4 regions of the Pantoea sp. X-Soil-MYKO-1289 genome follow, and region 3 is predicted to be linked to each of the others. Evidence: predicted binding sites of a transcription regulator. Region 3 holds the regulator's gene; each other region holds the start of a gene.
What was found. The regulator CRP, encoded in region 3, controls carbon source genes, mostly activating them, when cyclic AMP is high. The targets are predictions, from matches to a motif close to ATGTGANNNNNNTCACAT.
Positions count from the first base shown of each region.

Region 1: a site for CRP is predicted at 3,011-3,028, ahead of azuC (stress response protein AzuC). Genes of this name have one in related genera too.
Region 2: a site for CRP is predicted at 3,818-3,835, ahead of AC6I7Z_RS09665 (6-phosphofructokinase). Genes of this name have one in related genera too.
Region 4: a site for CRP is predicted at 2,552-2,569, ahead of rhaB (rhamnulokinase). Genes of this name have one in related genera too.

Region 1 covers NZ_AP036004.1:139,257-144,672, reverse strand. Annotated here, with positions in the region: gene AC6I7Z_RS00660 (ABC transporter ATP-binding protein) at 1-617, opposite strand, end outside; gene dgcA (N-acetyl-D-Glu racemase DgcA) at 634-1,599, opposite strand; gene dgcN (N-acetyltransferase DgcN) at 1,601-2,608, opposite strand; gene azuC (stress response protein AzuC) at 2,860-2,937, opposite strand; gene mntP (manganese efflux pump MntP) at 3,057-3,632, opposite strand; gene AC6I7Z_RS00635 (DUF1158 domain-containing protein) at 3,936-4,178, shown strand; gene mqo (malate dehydrogenase (quinone)) at 4,692-5,416, shown strand, end outside.
Region 2 covers NZ_AP036004.1:1,995,710-2,001,125, reverse strand. Annotated here, with positions in the region: gene AC6I7Z_RS09680 (class II fructose-bisphosphate aldolase) at 51-893, opposite strand; gene AC6I7Z_RS09675 (PTS sugar transporter subunit IIC) at 880-2,247, opposite strand; gene AC6I7Z_RS09670 (PTS sugar transporter subunit IIB) at 2,240-2,554, opposite strand; gene AC6I7Z_RS09665 (6-phosphofructokinase) at 2,565-3,545, opposite strand; gene AC6I7Z_RS09660 (YceI family protein) at 4,021-4,605, opposite strand; gene pqqF (pyrroloquinoline quinone biosynthesis protein PqqF) at 4,725-5,416, opposite strand, start outside.
Region 3 covers NZ_AP036004.1:325,726-331,141, forward strand. Annotated here, with positions in the region: gene argD (bifunctional acetylornithine/succinyldiaminopimelate transaminase) at 1-1,089, shown strand, start outside; gene AC6I7Z_RS01490 (YccS/YhfK family putative transporter) at 1,090-3,165, opposite strand; gene crp (cAMP-activated global transcriptional regulator CRP) at 3,224-3,856, opposite strand; gene AC6I7Z_RS01500 (OsmC family protein) at 4,157-4,561, shown strand; gene AC6I7Z_RS01505 (phosphoribulokinase) at 4,788-5,416, opposite strand, start outside.
Region 4 covers NZ_AP036004.1:2,066,216-2,071,631, reverse strand. Annotated here, with positions in the region: gene rhaT (L-rhamnose/proton symporter RhaT) at 1-534, shown strand, start outside; gene rhaR (HTH-type transcriptional activator RhaR) at 716-1,588, opposite strand; gene rhaS (HTH-type transcriptional activator RhaS) at 1,601-2,422, opposite strand; gene rhaB (rhamnulokinase) at 2,713-4,194, shown strand; gene AC6I7Z_RS10020 (L-rhamnose isomerase) at 4,178-5,416, shown strand, end outside.

The DNA of each region.
Region 1 (5,416 bases), 190 kb from region 3:
GCGGTGGTCGGTTCGTCCGCAATCAGTAACTGCGGGTCGCACGCCAGCGCCTGCGCAATCATCACGCGCTGGCGCATGCCGCCGGAGAGCGCGTGCGGAAAGTTTTTCATCACCCGATCGACGTCGGCGATGCGCACCTGACGCAGCAGCGACCGCGCGCGCGCCTGCGCGTCGGCGCCGGAGCAGAGCTGATGGTCGCGCAGCGCTTCAGTAAGCTGGTCGCCCACGCGCAGCACCGGGTTGAGCGAGGTCATCGGCTCCTGAAAAATCATCGCCATCTCGCGTCCGCGCAGCCTGCGCCGCTGCTCAGCGCTAAGCTGGCTGAGATCGCGCGTTTCGCCCGTGCGGTCGCGAAAGCGGATCGCGCCGCCGTCGATGCGCGCCGAGGCGGACAGCAGCCCCATGACCGCCAGCGAGGTCACCGATTTGCCCGAACCGCTCTCGCCGACCACCGCGACGATTTCGCCCGGCTGGATGGCGAAAGAGACGTCGTGCAGCGCCTGATGCGCGCCGCTGCGTCCGCGAAAGCTGACGCTGAGATGCTCTATCGCCAGCACCGGCGCGCTGTCTGACCCGGCAACGCTGGCGGCGTCAGGCAGGCGAGAAGTATCCGTCATCGTTGCTCCATATGCGTTACAGCCAGATGCGGCCTTGTGAATAGGAAAGGAAAGGCGAACTGTCCGCCGCCAGCCAGATGGGGCCGTCCAGATCGACATGCTCCGCCTGCGGCGTGACCAGCAGCGCCGCTTCCATCGCCAGCGAGGAGCCGAGCATGCAGCCGACCATCAGCCGCATGCCCTGCTTTTTCGCCTCGTCGACCATCGCCAGCGCTTCCGTCAGGCCGCCGCACTTGTCGAGCTTGATGTTGATCATCTCGTAGCGATCGCGCAGCGCGACGATATCGCTGCGCGTGTGGCAGCTTTCGTCGGCGCAGAGCGGGATGGGATGGTCGATATGCTGTAAGACGGCATCTGCGCCCGCCGGCAACGGCTGTTCGATCATCGCGATGCGATAAGGCCGCAGCGCGGCAAACAGCGGCGGCAGATCCAGCCCGCTCCAGGCTTCGTTGGCGTCGACGATCAAGGTTGCGTCAGGCGCGGCGGCGCGGATAGCGGCGACTTTTTCCACAATCGCTTCACGGTCGAGCTTGATCTTGAGGAGCAGCGCGCCGCGTGATACCGCGTCCGCCGCCGCATCCGCCATCTTCTCTACGCTGTCGAGGCTCAGGGTTTCAGCGGTGACGACTGAGGGCGGCGCGCTCAGCGCGGCCTGCTGCCACAGCGTCTTTTTCGCCCGCGCGGCGTCCAGCCGCCACAGGGCGCAGTCGAGCGCGTTACGCGCCGCCCCTGCGTTGAGTTCCGTTTGCAGCGCCTGGCGGCTGAGGCCCGCCTCGATCGCCTCTTTCATGGCGTTAAGCTGGGCGTGGACGCTCTCGACGGACTCGTTGTAGCGCGGCGTCGGCGTGCATTCGCCGTGGCCGATAAAACCGTCCTGCTCCAGAGTGACGCGGATCACCGCCACGGCGGTGCGGGTGCCGCGCGCGATGGCGAAAGGGCGCGCCAGCGGCAGCGTGAGGAGTTCAGTCAGCATGCGGCGCATTTCAGCCTCGCTCTTTCAGCAGCGTAGCGATCGCATCAATGCCGAAACGCACCGGATCCGTCGCCGGTACGCCGAAGGTTTCGCTGAGCTGCGTGCAATAGTCGCGCGCTTCTTCTTCGCTGAAGTTGGAGGTATTTATCGCGAAACCGGCCAGCTGGGGGTTGTCGCTGGTGACCTGCGCCGCGCGCAGATTGGCTTCCACGCAGTCCGCCAGTCCCACCATCGGCTGATGGGGCAAATGACGCATATGAGGACGCCCCATCTCATGGCACATCACCAGCCAGTGCGGCTGCGCGCCGTGGATTAACCCCATGCTGACGCCTGCGTAGGAGGGATGAAACAGCGAGCCTTGTCCTTCGACGATATCCCAGTGATCGTCGTCGTTGGCGGGCGATAACGCCTCCGCAGCGCCGGCGATAAAATCGGCGATGACGGCGTCAATAGCGATACCTTCGCCAGCCACCAGAATGCCGGTCTGGCCGGTGGCGCGAAAGTCCGCCTTCATGCCCTGCGCGCGCATCGCGGCTTCCAGCGCCAGCGAGGTGTACATTTTGCCGACCGAGCAGTCGGTTCCGACGGTCAACACCCGTTTTCCGCTGCGCTTTTTGCCGCTGCCGACATTGAGTTTCGGCCGCATATGACGGATATCGAACAGCTCGACGCCGTGCGTCTCCGCCAGCGCCACCAGCTCCGGCTCGTCTGCCAGACGATGATGCAGGCCGCTCGCCACGTTCATGCCTGCTTTGATGGCGGCGATGACGCTTTCCAGCCAGTGCTGCGGCAGATAGCCGCCCGCGTTGGCGGTGCCGAGCACCAGCGTTTTCGCGCCGCGCGCCCTGGCCGTAGCGATGTCCAGCTCTTCAAGGCCCAGGGAAACGGTACAGCCCGGCAAACGAATTTCGCCAACGCACTGTTCGGGCCGCCATACCTGAATGCCGCGCGCGGTTTTAGCAGCCAGCGGATCGGTGACGTCGCCGAGAAATAGCAGATAGGGTTGCGGGATAAGCATGATGCGTTCTCTTTCAGACAGGGTTGAGGGTCTGAAACGCACTATTTCACGCCAGGGAAAGCGGGACGAATGCTTGTTTAGCTGCTGGCTATAACCTGCGGCTATAGCTAAAAGCTGAGCTTATGACAGCGACCGAATCGACGCTTTGCAGAGGAAAAGAGGCAGAGAGGGAGAAAGAAAAAGCTATGGCGCGAGGGCATCACGGCACGCTGGCTGCCGTGATTGCCTGAGACGGTATAAAGCGTAAACGATCAGTACATCGCGCCTGGCGGGACATATTTGAAGGTTTCGACGTAAGCGCGGAAAACATATTTCACTAAGCGTTTCATAGATTACCTGATTCAAAATTTGTTGAAGAAATGCAGCGAAAGTATAGCTTCCGTGCATTTTTCAGGCAATAAATTTTGAACCAGATCACAAAAACAGCATTAATTCGCCGGTAGCGGCCTCAGGAGAAGAGGTTGAGATGCTGGATGAGAATGGTGCAGCCAATCGAAATCAGCACTACGCCGCCAAGCACTTCTGCCCATTTGCCCAGCACCGGCCCGACTAAACGCCCCACCAGCACGCCGGTCGTCGCCATGATGGTGGTCGCCATGCCGATGGTCAGCGCGGTGGCGATAATATTAACCTGCAGGAAGGCCAGGCCCACGCCGACGGCCAGCGCATCAAGGCTGGTGGCGACCGCCGTGGTCGCCAGCACCATAAAGCCGTGACGCTGCGGCGCTTCACACGGCTCTGCCGTTGCCGTCTGGCGAAAACCTTCCATCATCATGCGCCCGCCGAGAAACGACAGCAGGAAGAAGGCGACCCAGTGATCCCAGGCCATGACATAGCGGCTGGCGGCGAGACCGGCAGCCCAGCCGATCAGCGGCGTCAGGGCTTCAATCGCGCCAAAAATCAGGCCGGTGCGCAGCGCCTCTTTGAATCCGGGACGATGCAGGGCCGCGCCTTTGCTCAGCGCAGCGGCAAAGGCGTCCATCGACATGCCGAAGGCAAGGATCAGAGTTGCGATAAAAGTCATAATGGCTAGTGTCAGGGTAAAAAGCGTTCAGACGCCCGCTTTTTACCGCAATAAAGGTTCAGTCTGGTAAAAGTGCGCGCAGTCTACCACGCATCATGCCTGATAAAAAGACAAGAAAATCATGGGTTTAAGTATAGCAAAGGCTATAACTTTTATCGTTCGCTATGTTTTGCCGCTAAGTTAATGGTACTTAAGCCTTTTCTCAAGGCTTAGCGCGCCGTTCAGGCGCGCCGCCGCCGCGGGGATTGAACACTGGCGGAGATTGCCGGAAAATGGCGGCGCTGATTAATGCGGAACCTGCTGATGAAAAACCCTTTTGAATCCCTGATTATCCCCGGCGGCATCTTGCTGCTTGGCTTTCTCTCTGCGCTGCTGCTGCCGGCGCCCAATTTTGGTCTGACGATGGCCAGAAGCCTGACCCAGCGACTGCACCTGCAGGATATCAACCAGCTTTACACTCTGATCTTCTGCGTCTGGTTCCTACTGCTGGGCGCGGTGGAGTTCTATGCGATCCGTTTTATCTATCGCCGCTGGTTTCGCTCGTGAGCCTGTGCCCGCCGCTGCGGCTATCGCCCCAGCGCGGGCCGACAGGAATCACAAAAATGTAACATTACTTTTACAGAATCGGCTGGAAAGCCCTGCGTCGTGAAAAATTCTTTATCGACCTGTTTTTGAATAATTCTTTAAAATCATACTCTTATAAAATAAGGCGATTTCTGCCCCTCTCCATGCCATGCACTGCTTTTGTGCATTTACGCAACATCATATTCGGTTAACCCGCTGAGTTTTCGGTAAAAAATCCCTTATGCCCGCCAGCCTGAGATGATTAATTCTTATGCTGAATCATTTCTGCATTTAAAAAATAAACAAATGTTTAATTCAGAGGCGAGAATGTTATATTCAACAGACAAAGCATAACGTGCAGTTAACCTGCATCCCGCTTAAACGAACCTGTGTCTTAACCTTTGAGAAATAGCGCAACGCGCTCCCAAGAAGCGCGGCTATTTCGCCTGCGAACCTGTTGAGCATCAGGTCAACAGAGAGAGGAGATGTCGCCTCATGAGCAAAACAGCTGTAAACCTTACGCTCGCAACGAGCGCCGTTGGCATGGAAAAACCGCAAATGTCCGAGCGTAAAGATGTTGATGTGCTGCTGATCGGCGCAGGCGTCATGAGCGCGACGCTGGGCGCCTGGCTACAGGATCTGGAGCCGGACTGGACCATTGAAATGGTCGAGCGTCTTGAGAGCGTGGCGGAAGAGTCCTCTAACGGCTGGAATAACGCCGGGACCGGCCATGCCGCGCTGGCGGAGCTGAACTATACGCCGCAAAAAGCGGATGGCAGCATCGACATCAGCAAGGCGCTGGCAATCAACGAATCCTTCCAGATTTCGCGTCAGTTCATGGCCTGGCAGGTTCAGAAGGGACGTCTGCACTCGCCTGAACGCTTTATCAACAGCACGCCGCACATGAGTTTTGTCTGGGGCGAAGAGAATGTGGCTTTCCTGCGCAAGCGCTATCAGGCGCTGCAGAAAAGCACGCTGTTCCGCGGCATGGCCTACTCCGAAGATCCGCAGCAGATTGCCGAGTGGATCCCGCTGGTGATGAAAGGACGCGATCGCCGTCAGAAAGTCGCGGCGACCTGGACGGAGATGGGCACTGACGTCAATTTCGGCGAAGTGACGCGTCAGCTGATCGCCTCGCTGGAGAAGCATCCCGGTTTCCGCCTGCGTCTGCGCCAGGAAGTGCGCGATCTGAAGCGCCTGAGCGACGGGCGCTGGCAGGT
Region 2 (5,416 bases), 1.7 Mb from region 3:
CTCTCCTGCCCCGAATCGCGCCGGGCAATGATATATGAGTGAGAATAGAATTAACGGAACAGCTGGATCTTTTCGACTAATACGTTGGTCACGGCGTCATTGGCCGGAACCAGGAAATTACGTACGCTGTCGTTTACTTTACCTTTTTCAAAGGTCTGCTTGCAGCGCGCCACCCACTGCACATTCATCTCGGTGCCGACATTGACCTTCTCGATGCCGCTGCGTACCGCCAGGCGCATATCCTCATCGCTGACACCGGTGCCGCCGTGCAGCACCAGCGGCGTGCCGGTGGCATGGGTGATCTCGGCCAGTCGCTGATGCTGAATATGCGCTTTGCCGGTGTAGAGGCCGTGCACCGTGCCGATAGAGATCGCCAGCATATCGACGCCGGTTTCCTGCACAAAGCGTTTCGCATCCTCAACGGGGGTAAACGCAATATCCTCTATCGCCACCACTTTGCCATCTTCCGATCCGCCAATCGCACCCAGTTCCGCCTCTACCGACACATTGCGCGGGCGCGCCATATCAATCACGCGGCGCGTATTAGCAATATTTTCCTCAATCGGCAGGTGTGAGCCGTCATACATCACTGAACTGAATCCCGCATCAATCGCGGTCTGAATCGCCTCTAAATCGGAACAGTGATCGAGATGCAGACAGGTCGGCACATTTTTACTGGCCGAAAGTGAACGAATAGCGTCAACCAGCAGCCGATGGCCTAAATATTTCGCCGTGCCGGTCGAGATTTGGATCATTAATGGGCTATTGGTCTTTTCTGCGGCTTTAAAAAAAGCGGGCAGCATTTCCAGGCAGTGCAAATTAAAGGATCCAAGCGCTTTAAATTCACGCTGTTTTGCCACCTGTAACAGATCGGTAAAATTATACAGACTCATGGATATTTTCCTCACGGGGCTTAGTGGATTTTCCGTTAACAAACCAGGCGATCAGGGTAATAAAGAGCACGAACAGCGCGACGAACAGCCAGTTGCCCTGGAAGGCGTGGCCTAATACCAGGCCGGTGCTGATAACGTCGGCATCGCTGAAGGTCACACCGGTGAAACCGTAGCTTTCCAGCATCGGCACCAGGATGGCGGGTAAAAAGGTGATAAACAGTCCGTGCACCACACCGCCAATCATCGCGCCGCGACGACCGCCGAGAGCATTGCCGAACACTCCCGCCGCGCCACCGGCAAAGAAATTGGTGAGCAGGCCGGGCAGAATCATGGCGAGGCCAAACATCGGGAAGACGATCATACCGATGACCGAACCCAGCGTGGTGGCAAGGAAGCCGACAATGACGGCGTTGGGCGCATAGGGAAACAGCACCGGGCAGTCGAGCGCGGGCTTCGCGTCTGGCACGATACGCATCGCGATACCGCGAAACGCGGGCACCAGCTCGTTCAGCAGCAGCCGCACGCCGCTGTACAGCACAAATACCCCGGCAACGAACTGCATCGCCTGCATAAAGGCATACATCAGGTAGTTCATGCCGTTGCTGTACTGGGCGATAAAGGCCGGGCCTGCGGCCAGCGCCGGGATGAGGTACATCGGCACCATGACGATACCCATCGCCAGATAGGTGTCCTGCAGGAACTTGAAGTTATCCGGCAGCTTGAGGTCTTCCGTAGAGCGCGATCCTTTACCGACCAGCTTCGCTACCGCTGCCTGGACCAGATAGCCAATGGTGCAGAAATGGCCCAGCGCGATATCGTCGGAATTGGTTATGCGGCGCACCACCGGCTGCGCCAGCGCAGGCATCACCACCGCCATAATGCCGCCAAAGATGCCGCCGGTAAGGATGAGCGGCAGCCCGGTAAGCCCGGCCTTATAGCCAATCACCGTGCCGATGGTCGCCATCCACAGCAGCGCCTGCCCGGTCAGGAAGATATATTTAAAGGGCGTGATGCGCGCGATAATAATATTGACGATAAAGATCACCAGCAGCGTCAGGGCCACTTCCGATCCCAGTTCGCGATTTGCCAGCCCGGCGATCGCGGCGACGTCGGTAATATAGCCCTGCATACCAAACCCGTGGGTAAATATAGTATTCAGGAAAGTTAAGGTGCCGACAATAATATTGATACCGGCCATCATGATTAAAAAGCCGAGCAGCGTTTTAAAGGTGCCCTCAACTACCTTCCCTGCCGATTTACGCTGCAGCAGCAGGCCAATGAGCGCAATAAAGGCGATCAGGATAGATGCCTGCCCTAACAGATCTTTCACCAGGAAATTAATAACACTATTCATGATTCACAACCTTCAGGTTACGCTCTTTGAGGAAAGCCAGGATCTTCTCTTCAATTTCCCCTTTATCGGTCAGTCGGTTCAGCACAATCACGCGTTTCATCTCTTCAGGCGAGGCGTCGGCATTTAATACGTCAGCGAACGCTTTTTGCGTCAGAATAATATCGGACTTAAAAGCACTGGCTTCCGATATAGTGGTGTGATCGATGTCAGCTTCAATCTCCAGCTTCTTTAATACTGCTTTGGCGCTCATTTCAATGGCAAAGCTGGATCCCAGACCGCAGCCGCAGACACATAAAATTTTAAGCATGGCTATCTCCTCAGACTATATTCAGTTGTTTAGCGAGTTTGTAATAGTGCCCTTCAGTATCGACAAGACGTTTTTTCATGCTAATTAAATCAATCGGGATGGGTTTATTGCTGCCATTAATAATTACGGCTTTGTTTCGCATACCCGACTGAATACAACGCACCACTTCGGTCGCCATAATTGCGCCCTGATAAATCTCTTCGCAGGTGGGATCGCCGTTACGCAGACCATAACCAATAATGGTTTTACGAATTCGCACGCCGGTCAGCGGCTCCAGCTGTTTAATCAGGGTGTCGATGGCTCCCTGAAACCCCGGTGAATATTCGCGCGTGTAGCCTTCCGAGCAGAGAATAACCACGCTGTTCTGTACCTCCAGCCGGGCGCGAATGCGTTCAGCCAGCTGCTGTACCGGAATCTGGCACTCCGGGATAAGCGCAAAGTCAGCGTTGCTTTTAATCGCTGACTGTAGCGTCAGTTCGCCGCAAAAACCGCCCAGCAGTTCCGCCATAAATACGCGTCCGGTGAGCGCCCGACCGGTATTGCGCAGCTTCGCCACCTCTTTTAATACCTGCTCACAGGCGGTGGAAAAACCGATGGTGTAGTCGCTGCCGTAAACGTCATTGTCGATAGTCATACCGACGCCGAAACAGTTCACGCCAAATTCGCTTAGCGTGTGCAGGAATTGCAGCGAGCCATCACCGCCCGCCATAATTAATATTTCCACGCGCAAGGCTTTAAGCTGCCGGGTAATTCGCTCATATTCGCTGCGCGCTAATTTCTTTTCGGTTCTGCCAGATTGCATTAACGGAATAGAGGCCACGGAATAATCCACTAAATCGCGCCAGGCTATCTCCTGATGTCGATTTTCCAGCAGCCCAGGAATGCCGCCGTTAAATAGCACCATATCCGCCTGCGCCAGTCGCGCCACCTGAAAGATAAAATTATTAATGCCGGCGACGTCGCCACCGCTTATCACCATGCCAATTCTCATTATGAAAACCTCTCTGGCTTAATCCGCTCTGAGGTTATTGTTCCAGGTGAAGGACTTGAAATTTGCAACGGATATCACAAATCCAGCAGAGATTAAGAAGCTCAGAGTATTGACACTTCTTTTTTCAGGCTTTTATTTGCGAGCTGGATCACAGCCGGTAAATCGAGAGGGAAATTGATTTTCGATAAGATTCATTGGGTTGGGTTAAAGAGAGGTAATTTATGCAGGCAAAGGGGATATGAAATTCACTCGCTTTTATCGTTAATGCGAAATTGTGATTTTCACCTCATTTTCACTGGATTAACCGTTCATTAAGCACTGTTTTTCATTTCAGGCGTGATAATTCACACCGCAATCAATAATCAGTGATCAATCGCCTTAGCGCCGTAATGAAGTGGAAAATGCCGGAGAAAGTGATAAGAGAATTTAAGGCAGGAATTAAACTCTCTCCCGATAACGAGAGAGAGTCACAGCGTTATTTCGCGTAAGCTTCGGTAGAAATAGTCAGCGTGACGTCATCGCCGACGGCCGGAACATATTTATCCAGCTTAAAGTCTGAACGCTTAATGGTACCCGTGGCGTCAAAGCCAATCGCCTGCTTCTTCACCATCGGATGCTCGCCCTGCTTGTTCAGCGTAGCGTGCAGCGTAACCGGTTTAGTGATGCCTTTCAGCGTCAGGTTGCCTTCCACGTCGAATTTATTATCGCCCTTCGCGGTCACTTTGGTGCTGTGGAACGTCGCGGTCGGGTATTTCGCCGTATCGAAGTATTCCGCGCCTTTAAACTCTTTGGTCAGCGCTGCAACATGGCTGTCGATATGGGTAATCGGCAGCGTGACGTCAACGCGTGAGGCGGTTGGGTTTTCACTGTCAAACACCAGCGTTCCTTTGGTGTCAGGAATATCTGCGGTGGGATGTGAAAAGCCGAAGTGGGTCCAGGTCACGATCACAGAGGTGTGCGCGGGATCAAGCTCGTACTGCTGCGCAGCGGCCTGAGACAGCGGGACATACAGGGCGGTGGCGGCCAACAGCGGCAGCGCAAGACGTTTAATATTTTTCACTTTGGGTTCCTTTTAAAACAACCGAATCCATTTGAGTGTCGCTGAAAGGCTCGCGCAGATATAGTGAAGAGTTTTGGTCTTAATTTTCAAATAAATTCAGCAATATCCTGGCGTGACTATTACGAACCGAGGTAACGGGTTTGCAATACCACGCCGCTCTGCCATCTGCTCAGAAGCTGTGCTTTTGCCTGGTGCAGCGCTGTCCAGGTCAAGGCCGCGACCGATGCATCATCGAGATCGCGCAGTCCACCTGCGCGACGCAACGCCAGCTGTAAGCTGGCCGCCGCTTCCTGCGGAGCATGAAGCGGCGCGCGCAGGCGTGCCTGCCATTTCTCCAGCGTCTCCGCTTCATCAGGTATCCTGAGCTGCTGCAAAAAGATCTGGCACTGCGCCAGCAGCGCGTCGGGAGCGACGCTCGGTGACTGGAGGGCGAACAGAATACCGTCGCGATCGACGCAGCGGTGATAGCGGCAGCTAACGACATAGCCGATCTGCTGCTCAACGCGCATGCGCTGGAAAAAGCGCGGCTCCATCAGCAGCGCCAGCGCACGCAGCGCCGCCAGCGACACCTCAGCGGGACAGGGCAAAAACAGCAGCAGCGCGCCGTCGCGGCTCTGATGCGCCACCGTCAGCCGTTTGCCCTGCTCAGGCTCTGCGCCATCGCCGTGGGCCTCGCCCGCCAGCGGCGCCAGCCAGCGCGCGATGATCTCATGCTGCTGCGGCAAACCGCCATAGAGCGCCGCGCGCCAGCCGCCCGCCGATGGAGAAGCGGCAACCGCCTGCGGCAGCCGACGCAGCAGTTCGCGGATCG
Region 3 (5,416 bases):
ATCGACTTTTCCGGCGGCATCGCCGTTACGGCGCTGGGCCACTGTCATCCGGCGCTGGTCGAGGCGTTGAAAACTCAGGGCGAAACCCTGTGGCATCTGAGCAACGTCTTTACCAACGAGCCGGCGCTGCGCCTTGCCAGCAAGCTTATCGCCGCCACCTTCGCCGATCGCGTCTTCTTCGCCAACTCCGGCGCGGAAGCGAACGAGGCCGCTTTCAAGCTGGCGCGCTACTACGCCTGTCAGCGCCACAGCCCGTTCAAAAGCAAAATCATCGCCTTCCACAACGCGTTTCACGGCCGCACGCTGTTTACCGTTTCCGTCGGCGGCCAGCCGAAATATTCCGACGGCTTCGGGCCGAAACCTGCGGATATCGTGCACGTTCCCTTTAACGATCTCGAGGCGGTAAAAGCGGTTATCGACGACCATACCTGCGCCATCGTGGTCGAACCGATTCAGGGCGAGGGCGGCGTAATGCCCGCGACGCCAGAGTTTATGCAGGGGCTGCGCGCGCTGTGCGATAAGCATCAGGCGCTGCTGGTGCTGGACGAGGTGCAGAGCGGCATGGGACGCAGCGGTAAGCTGTTCGCCTATGAGCACTACGGCGTGACGCCGGATATCCTTACCACCGCCAAAGCGCTGGGCGGCGGCTTCCCGGTCAGCGCCATGCTGACAACCGAGGATATCGCCTCAACCATGTCGCCGGGCGTGCACGGCACCACCTATGGCGGCAATCCGCTCGCCTGCGCGGTCGCGGAAGCGGCGCTGGACGCGATCAATACGCCGGAGGTGCTGGAGGGCGTTCAGGCGCGTCGCGAGCAGTTCGTCGCGGCGCTGAAGGCGATCGACGCGAAGCGGGATCTCTTCTCTGATATCCGCGGCAAAGGGCTGCTGATCGGCGCGGCGCTGAAGCCGCAGCACGCCGGTAAGGCGCGCGACATCCTTAACGCCGCAGCGGCGGAAGGGCTAATGGTGCTGGTGGCGGGCACCGACGTGATCCGGTTTGCGCCGTCGCTGGTGATTGAGCCCACCGATATTGAAGAGGGCATGGCGCGTTTCGCCCGGGCGGTAGAACGCGCGCTGACCGCCTGACTATCCTTTCCGCAAATGTCTGATTAGCCAGCGGCCATGGTGCGGCCGCTGGCTCCACGCCAGCGACGAGATGGTATGCATCACGTTAAGATGCTCCAGAATGCGCTTCACATGCTGCTCGAGAATCGTCGTCGGCCCTTCATCCAGGTTTTCTATGCCCGCCATCACGTTAGTTTGCGATCCCGGTCCGTCATACTCCAGCCGCTGCTGGCAGCGCTGCAGCGCCACTTCGCACGACTGCAGATAGCGCTGCGCCAGGTCCGGCGTCAGCATGGTGTGCTCGCGGGCGAGGATGGTCATGGCGTTGATATGCTCGACGATAAACTGGCTGTGCGTCACCCACAGGCGCATATCTTTCAGGTACTGGGCGTTGAAGCCCGGCTCCTGCATCGCCTGATTGAGCGAGTTGAAGAGCGCGTTGTGCGCCTGATTGACCTGCATGCGCTGCCAGGCCAGCTTCTTCGCCTCCTGCTCCGGCCCCAGCAGCAGCCGCAGCGCATCCTGATAGGTTTCCAGCGCGTCGTGGGCGTTTTGACGCAGCAGCCCGCTCTGCCACTGCGGCCACAGCCACAGCATGCCGCCGAAGGCGATCAGGCAGCCCATCAGCGTGTCCATCAGACGCGGCAGTAAAAACTGCGCGCCGTTCAGCGACAGCAGCTGCAGCGAGTAGACCGCCGTCACGGTAAAGCCAATCATCGACCAGCCGTAATATTTACGCGTCACCAGATAGCTCACCAGCGTCACCACCAGCATAAACAGCAGCACCAGCGATTCCGGCACCGCGAAGCGCAGCGAGGCGGCGGCGATCACCAGGCCGGCGAAGGTGCCCAGCGCCCGGTGCTGGATGCGCACCCGCGTGGCGCTGTAACCGTTCTGGCTGACGAACATAATGGTCATCAGGATCCAGTAGGGCTTGGGAATATCGAACAGCATCGCCAGCGCGCTGCCGAACATCAGCATCACGGCGAAGCGTGCCGCGGTGCGCAGCGCGGCGGACTTCAGCGACAGATAGCTGCGCAGCGCCGGCAGCAGCGGCAGGCGGCGCTGGCGATCGGTCATCAGGTCGCGCTGGTAGAGCGGTTTTTGCGTGCGCAGCACGCGCGCGATGCGGCTGAAGTGGTAGTAGCAGAAGTGGCCCACCGGATTATCGGGATGCTGACGGGCGATTTTCTCCAGCGCGCCGAGCGGCTTCTCCATATCGAAACGACTCGGCAACTGATGGTAGAGAATGGCGTCGGCCAGCGCGCGCAGCCGCGCCGAGATAATTTTGGCGTTCCAGCGGATCACCGCTTCGGCGTGGCTGCGCTCTACCAGCTTCTGCACCTCTTCCGGCTGATGCAGGCTGACGGAGATATGCTCCTGCAGGTCGAGCGCCACCTGAAACGCGCGCGTCAGCCGTTTGTGGCTGTTGTCGCGGCTGGCGGAGAGCATATGCATCTGCTGATAGCAGGTGTTGATCAGATCGACCGCTTTCTGCTGGCGCGCCAGCAGCGGCGGCAGCGCTTTTTCCGGGTCGGTAAGCTGGGTCAGCAGGGTATATTTCGCGTCGCAGTAGTCCGCCAGCTCGCGGTAGATCAGGCTCAGGGTTTCGCGCATCGGCTGCTCTTTCCACAGCCAGAACCAGAACCAGTTGAAGAGTCCGTACCAGAGCGTGCCGCCGATATAGAGCAGCGGCGGCACATAGATCGGCAATCGGCCGATCAGGCTCAGGGTAAAGATGGCCGCCACCAGCGTGCCGGAGAGCAGGCGGCCGTGCAGCGGGCTGATTTCGCCGGTGACGCCCAGCAGCAGCGGCAGAGCAAAGAGCACGGCAGGCAGCGGCACCCCTTTCAGGGTTAAGAGCTGGATCAGGAAGCTGCCGAGCGCGAACAGCGAGCCGCCGACGATGAGACGTTTGAAGAAGCGCTTATGGGGCGTATCCAGACCCGCGACGTTGCAGCAGGCGGGAACCAGAGAGAAAAGCAGGCCTTTTTGCAGATCGCCGAACAGCCAGCCGAGCGCCACCGGAATGCAGAGCACCAGCGTCTGCCGCAGGGCATAGTTAACTTCGGGGTGATAGATGATTCGGCGCCACATCACTTCACTAAAAACAGTAACGGCGTGACGGTGACATCACGCCGTGAGTGAGAGGAAATCAGCGGGTGCCGTAAACGACAATGGTTTTGCCGTGTGCGGAAATCAGATTCTGGTCTTCCAACATTTTCAAAATGCGGCCCACGGTTTCACGCGAGCAACCAACGATTTGGCCAATTTCCTGACGAGTAATTTTGATTTGCATGCCGTCGGGATGCGTCATGGCGTCTGGCTGCTTCGCCAGGTTAAGCAGGGTTTGTGCAATACGTCCGGTCACGTCGAGGAAAGCTAAATTGCCCACTTTTTCCGATGTAACCTGCAGACGGCGCGCCATCTGCGAAGAGAGACGCATTAAAATATCCGGATTCACCTGGATAAGCTGACGGAATTTCTTGTAGGAAATTTCCGCTACTTCGCACGCGGTTTTCGCACGTACCCAGGCGCTGCGCTCCTGACCTTCTTCAAACAGGCCAAGCTCGCCGATAAAATCACCCTGATTCAGGTAAGAGAGGATCATCTCTTTGCCCTCTTCATCTTTGATCAGCACCGCAACGGAACCTTTCACGATGTAGTAGAGGGTTTCAGCCTTCTCACCCTGATGAATCAGCGTACTTTTGGATGGATATTTGTGAATATGGCAATGGGACAGGAACCATTCGAGTGTAGGGTCTGTTTGCGGTTTGCCGAGAACCATTCGCTATTATCCTCTGTTGTAATCGTGCCCAAAACGCGGGGAGATGAGTCCCTGCCAGGCGATGAAAGCTTCAAGCGTTTCCCCTAAAGGAGATTATTCGGGCCTTATTTTGCGCCAGGCGCTTGAGATGTCCCGTCTTCGTCCCTATCAGAACGAACTATTTTCAGCACTGTTTGTAGCACAGCTTTTGCCGACTGTCTTCTGTTGTCTCGCTTCAGCAAAGGGGGGATTACTCTGGATTGCTGTTTGCCAGGTGAACGCGTACTCTGGCGGCAAACGGGCTATTCTCGAGGTAGAAACATGCAGGCAAGAGTGAAGTGGGTCGAAGGATTAACCTTTCTCGGCGAGTCGGCGTCGGGACATCAGATCCTGATGGACGGCAACTCCGGCGATAAAGCGCCTAGTCCGATGGAGATGGTGCTGATGGCCGCGGGCGGCTGTAGCGCCATCGACGTGGTCTCTATTTTGCAAAAAGGCCGCAACGATGTGGTGGACTGCGAGGTGAAGCTGACCTCGGAGCGTCGCGAAGAGGCGCCGCGCCTGTTTACCCATATTAATCTGCATTTCGTGGTCACCGGCAAGGCGCTGAGCGATAAAGCGGTCGCGCGCGCGGTGGATCTCTCGGCGGAGAAGTACTGTTCGGTGGCGTTAATGCTGGGCAAAGGCGTAGAGATGACCCATAGCTATGAAGTGGTCGCGCTGTAAAAAAGCGCACTGTACGTAAGGAGCGGGTAGCAAGGCCCGAAGAGCAAAGCGTCCCGCGCCATGGACAAAAACGCCGGGAGCGTTTTTGAACAACGCAACGCGTTGGCCCGTTTACGGGCGCCCCATCAAGGATGAGGGGCGTATACGCGCGGGCCGAGCTGGCAGGGATGCCGTTTTTTGCGTCTTTGCGATCGGGCCTTGCTACCCGCGACCGCGCCAGACCTGGTCAGGCGATCTGTTTGCCTTCCATCAGCCGCTGCACCAGCGGCGCCATAATCAGCTCCATCGCCAGCCCCATCTTGCCGCCCGGCACCACCAGCGTATTGATGTGCGAAATAAATGAGCCCTGCAGCATCGCCAGCAGATAGGGGAAGTCGATATTCTCCAGCCCGCGAAAATGGATCACCACAAAGCTCTCGTCCAGCGACGGAATTTCGCGCGCGGCGAACGGGTTCGAGGTATCGACGGTCGGCACGCGCTGGAAGTTAATGTGGGTGCGCGAGAACTGCGGCGTGATGAAGTTGATGTAATCCTCCATCGAGCGCACCACCGAGTCCATCACCGCCTCGCGCGAGTGGCCGCGCTCGCCGGTGTCGCGCACCAGCTTCTGGATCCACTCCAGGTTGACGATCGGCACCACGCCCACCAGCAGATCGACCTTCTCCGCCACGTTATGCTGCTGCGTGACGACGCCGCCGTGCAGCCCTTCGTAAAACAGCACGTCGGTATTTTCCGGCAGCGGCTGCCACGGCGTAAAGGTGCCGGGCACCTGGTTCCAGGGCACCGCTTCGTCGTAGGTGTGCAGATATTTGCGCGACTGGCCTTTGCCCGCATTGCCGTAGTCGATAAAAGTCT
Region 4 (5,416 bases), 1.7 Mb from region 3:
GAGTTCAACCTGAAGAAAGGGCTGGTGCTGGCGGTAATGTGCGGCATCTTTTCAGCAGGCATGTCGTTCGCGATGGATGCGGCTAAACCGATGCATGAAGCGGCGGCCCAGCTGGGCATCGATCCGCTCTACGTCGCGCTGCCAAGCTATGTGGTGATCATGGGCGGCGGGGCGCTGGTCAATCTGGCGTTCTGCTTTATCCGCCTGGCGATGAAGCCGGAACTGTCGCTGCGCCGGGATCTCTCAGTGGCGAAGCCGCTGCTGATCGCCAATATCGCCTTTGCGGTGCTGGGCGGCACCATGTGGTATCTGCAGTTTTTCTTCTACGCCTGGGGCCACGCCAGCATTCCGCCGCAGTATGACTACGTCAGCTGGATGCTGCATATGAGCCTCTACGTGCTGTGCGGCGGGCTGGTGGGTCTGCTGATGAAAGAGTGGAAGTCGGCCGGGCGTCGTCCAGTCGGTGTGCTCTCCATCGGCTGCGTGGTGATTATTATTGCCGCCAATATCGTTGGGCTTGGCATGGCCGCGTAAGTCTGCAGGAGTAAAACAAGCAGGTTCTGGTTTGCAAATAACCTGCCCGCGTGGCCAGCAAGGCCTAAGGAGCAGCAACAGGGATGTTGCGGGACGAGCCGGCATGGATGCCGCTTTTTGCGTTTTTGCAATTGTCTGGCCCGCGCTCGCAGGCATAGGGCGCTGCCTGAGAGATAAACGGTTAAGAGGGCGCTCTGTCTTGCGTCGCACTTCCCGATCGCTGCGGCACAAACTGCTGGCGCCAGGCGCTGGGGGTCAAGCCGGTGTCGCGCGTAAACACCACCGAAAAGTAGTTGCTGTCGTCAAAACCGCAGCGCGCCGCCACTTCACCGATCAGGCAGTCCTGGGTGCGCAGCAGATGCTTCGCCTGACAAAGCTGTAGCTGACGCAGGTAGTGGCCGACCGTCATGCCGGTCTGCTGACGAAACAGCTGCTTTAGCGCGCGCTCATTCAGCGAATTCTGCTGACAAAACGCTGTCAGGTCGAAGGGACGCGCCACCGCGCCCTGCAGCGCCGACATCAGCAGATCGAGCTGTTCCCCCTCCGGCAGCGCCCAGGGGCGATCCGCCGCATAGCCGTGACGACGCAGGATCAACGCCAGCTGCAAAAAGAGCGCTTCCGTCAGCTGAATAGAGAGGGGATCGCTCTTGCGGCTCTCACGCTCCAGCTGGCTGATAACGCCGCGCGCCAGCGCCATGCCGCGCGTGGTCAGCCGCCAGCAGCCCGGCGCGTCGATGCCCTGCGGCGGCAGGAGTTGCGTCCAGTCGAGAGCCAGACCGAAGCGATCGCGGCAGTAAAGTATATTATCCAGCACCAGATCGTTGACGCTGTCGTAGCTGTGGCAATCCTGGTCGCGGATATAGAAGACGTCGCCGCAGGTTATCAGCCAGGGGCGATCGTTGAGGATATGCAGGCCGTTGCCGCGCCAGACGATGACAATTTCGCTGAACTCATGCCGGTGAGGGGGAAAAGAGGGTTGCGGCATACGTTCAGCCACCGTAACCGGCAGGCCTGGGGCGGCAAAATAGTCGTCCCGACTCAGTATCAGCGTCATCGCGTGCTCCTTTTACATCATCTGCTGGCGCTCCGCTCGCGGGGCGCAGCCAAATTCACGCCGAAACAGGGTGGAGAAATGGTTGCTGTCGCCGAAGCCGCACTGAAAGGCGATATCGGTGATGCGCAGATCGCTGTGGCGCAGCAGGTGGCGCGCCTGCAGCAGACGCAGACGGTTCAGATAGCGCTGCGGCGTATTGCCGGTCTGCTGCTTCATCTGACGGTGCAGCGTGCGCAGCGACAGCGAAAAGCGGTCGGCCAGCGCTTCCCACAAAATTTCTTCACTGTAGTGATCGTTAAGCCAGTCGAGCAGGCGGTGCAGACGCGCCTCCTGATCCTGCGCCTGTTCGTTGCGGCACGCTTCGCGCAGCAAAACCAGCAGCTGCAAAAAGAGCTGCTCTTGTCGCGCCTGCTTCTCCAGCGACCAGCCATCATCCTGCCGCATCTTCGCCACCACATCCAGCGCCTGCGTCATGACTTTATTATTTATCCGCCAGTGCGACGCGTAGCTGCCGTCTTGATCGTTCGGCAGCAGCGCCTGCAGTCCCGAGAGAAAGCGAAACGCGCCCGGGCTGCGGTAAAGCACGTTGGTCAGGCAGAGATTCTCTGTCTGTTCATACAGATGGCGATCGTGATCGCGCACGAAGCAGACGCAGCCGGCGCACAGCGTTTGCGGCTGTCCGTTAAAAACGTGGATCCCCGAACCCTGTTCCACCAGCACGATTTCATGAAAATCGTGGTGATGTTCGGGAAACGCCTGCTGCGGCACCCGGGGTTCGATAGCGATGGCGTAGTCGCCCTGAGGGAAGAAATCGGCGCTGTGTAAAATCGTCATTGGAGCCTCGGTCGTTTAACAAAAGCGTAACCGAGTCTACTCAGCGCCCGCGCGGCTGACCTTGAATTTTCAACCGCGAAGCGCAGGAAATTCGCTTTTTTTTCAAGATATTCCCACCAGTTAAAAGAATTGCGGCGAAGCTCACATCCGTCGCCCTTGCGCCTCTGTGATCTCTCTCACGAACTTCTTTGCAAACCTGCCAGCGGCGTTGCGGCGCTGGCAGTACGGGGAAGGTGGCGCGCGCTCAAGGTTCCTACTCTGTCAGCATCATATCTAAGGAAGAACGGGCCATGAGTAAGCGAAATATCGTTGCGGTTGATTTGGGCGCATCCAGCGGACGCGTGATGCTCGCCCGGTGGGACGCCGCATCACAGCAAATCGATCTGCGCGAAGTGCGTCGTTTCGCCAGCCGCCGCGAACGCCGCGCCGGCTATGACTGCTGGGACCTCGATCATCTGGAGCGCGAAATCCGCGCCGGGCTGGCGCAGCTGGACGAGGAGAATATCGTGCCGGACAGCATCGGCATCGACACCTGGGGCGTCGATATGGTGCTGCTGGATAACGTGGGCAACCGCGTCGGCGAAGCGGTGAGCTATCGCGACAAACGCACCCACGGCGTGATGGAGCAGGCGCTGCGCGAGCTGGGCAAAGAGGCGATCTACGCCCGCACCGGCATTCAGTTTCTGCCGTTCAATACCCTTTATCAGTTCCGCGCCCTGAGCCAGCAACAGCCAGACTGGAAAGAGAAGGTCGCCTACGCGCTGATGATCCCTGACTATCTGCACTATCGCCTGACGGGCAAGCTTAACTGGGAGTACACCAACGCCACCACCACGCAGCTGCTGAATATCGAAAGCGGCGAATGGGACGCCGAACTGCTCGACTGGGCAGGCGCGTCGCCCGCCTGGTTCGGCAAACCGACGTCGCCGGGCAATGTTATCGGCTGCTGGCAGAACGCCCGCGGCGTCGAGATCCCGGTCATCGCCGTCACCACCCACGACACCGCCAGCGCGGTGCTCGCCACGCCGCTGACCCAGGACAACGCGGCCTATCTCAGCTCCGGTACCTGGTCGCTGATGGGATTCGAAAGCCTGCTGCCTTACGCCTCTGCGCATGCGCTTAAAGCCAACATCACCAATGAGGGCGGCGCCGAAGGCTATCGCGTGCTGAAAAACATCATGGGGCTTTGGCTGCTGCAGCGGGTCTGCGCCGAGCTGCAAATCGACGATCTCTGCGCGCTGATCGCCGAGACGGCGCAAGAGCCGGCCTGCCGCGCGCTGATCAATCCCAACGACGCGCGCTTTATTAACCCCGACAGCATGGTCAGCGAAATTCAGAACGCCTGCGCCGAACAGCATATGGCGGTGCCGCAGTCCGCCGCCGCGCTGGCGCGCTGTATTTTCGACAGCCTCGCGCTGCTCTACCGCGAGGTGATCGACGAGCTGGCCGCGCTGCGCGGCGGGGCGTTTCGCCAGCTGCACGTGGTGGGCGGCGGCAGCCAGAACCAGTTTCTTAACCAGCTCTGCGCCGACGCCTGCGAAATCCCGGTGCTGGCCGGGCCGGTCGAAGCCTCGACGTTGGGCAACGTTGGCTGCCAGCTTATCGCCTTAGGCGAACTTACCGACGTGGCGGATTTCCGCCGCTGCGTAGAAAACAACTTCCCTCTGAAGACATTTGAACCGCTGACCAACAGCGCCTTTCGTGCCTGCCAGGCACGCTTTTCGGCGCTGAGTCAGCCTGCTAAGGAACTCGCATATGACAAAGCTGATTGAGCAAGCCTTTGAGCTGGCTAAACAACGTTATGCCGATATCGGCGTGGATGTCGAACAGGCGATGGCGCGCCTGGACAGCGTCCCCGTCTCCATGCACTGCTGGCAGGGCGACGACGTGCGCGGCTTTGAGAACCCGCAGGGCGCGCTGACCGGCGGCATTCAGGCGACGGGCAATTATCCCGGCAAAGCGCGCAACGCCGCTGAGCTGCGCGCCGACCTGGAAAAAGCGATGTCGCTGATCCCCGGCCCCAAACGTCTGAACCTGCACGCCATCTATCTGGAGAGCGAGTCGCCGGTGGATCGCGACGCCATCGAGCCGAAGCACTTCGCCAACTGGGTGGAGTGGGCGAAGCAGCAGAAGCTGGGGCTCGATTTTAACCCGAGCTGCTTTTCGCATCCGCTGAGCGCCGACGGATTCACCCTGTCGCACGCCGACAAGGCGATCCGCCAGTTCTGGATCGATCACTGCAAGGCGAGCCGTCGCGTATCGGCTTACTTTGGCGAGCAGCTCGGCACGCCGTCGGTGATGAATATCTGGGTGCCGGACGGCATGAAAGATCTCACCGTGGATCGGCTGGCGCCGCGTCAGCGTCTGCTGAGCGCGCTGGATGAGGTGATCGCCGAGAAGCTCAGCCCGCAGCACCATATCGACGCGGTCGAGAGCAAGCTGTTCGGCATCGGCGCGGAAAGCTACACCGTCGGCTCCAACGAGTTCTTTATGGGCTACGCCACCAGCCGTCAGACCGCGCTGACGCTGGACGCCGGCCACTTCCATCCGACCGAGGTGATCTCCGACAAGATCTCCACCGCCATGCTCTATGTGCCGCGCCTGCTGCTGCACGTCAGCCGTCCGGTGCGCTGGGACAGCGACCATGTGGTGCTGCTCGACGATGAAACCCAGGCGATCGCCAGCGAAATCGTGCGCCACCAGCTGTTCGACAAGGTGCATATCGGCCTCGACTTCTTCGACGCCTCGATTAACCGCATCGCCGCCTGGGTGATCGGCACGCGCAACACCAAGAAAGCGCTGCTGCGCGCGCTGCTGGAGCCGACCGATCGCCTGCGTCAGAGCGAAGCCGCCGGAGACTACACCGCGCGCCTGGCGCTGCTGGAAGAGCAAAAATCGCTGCCGTGGCAGGCGGTATGGGAAGCCTGGTGCCTGCGCCACGACGTGCCCGCCGACGCCAGCTGGTTAGGCGATGTGCGTCACTATGAAAAACAA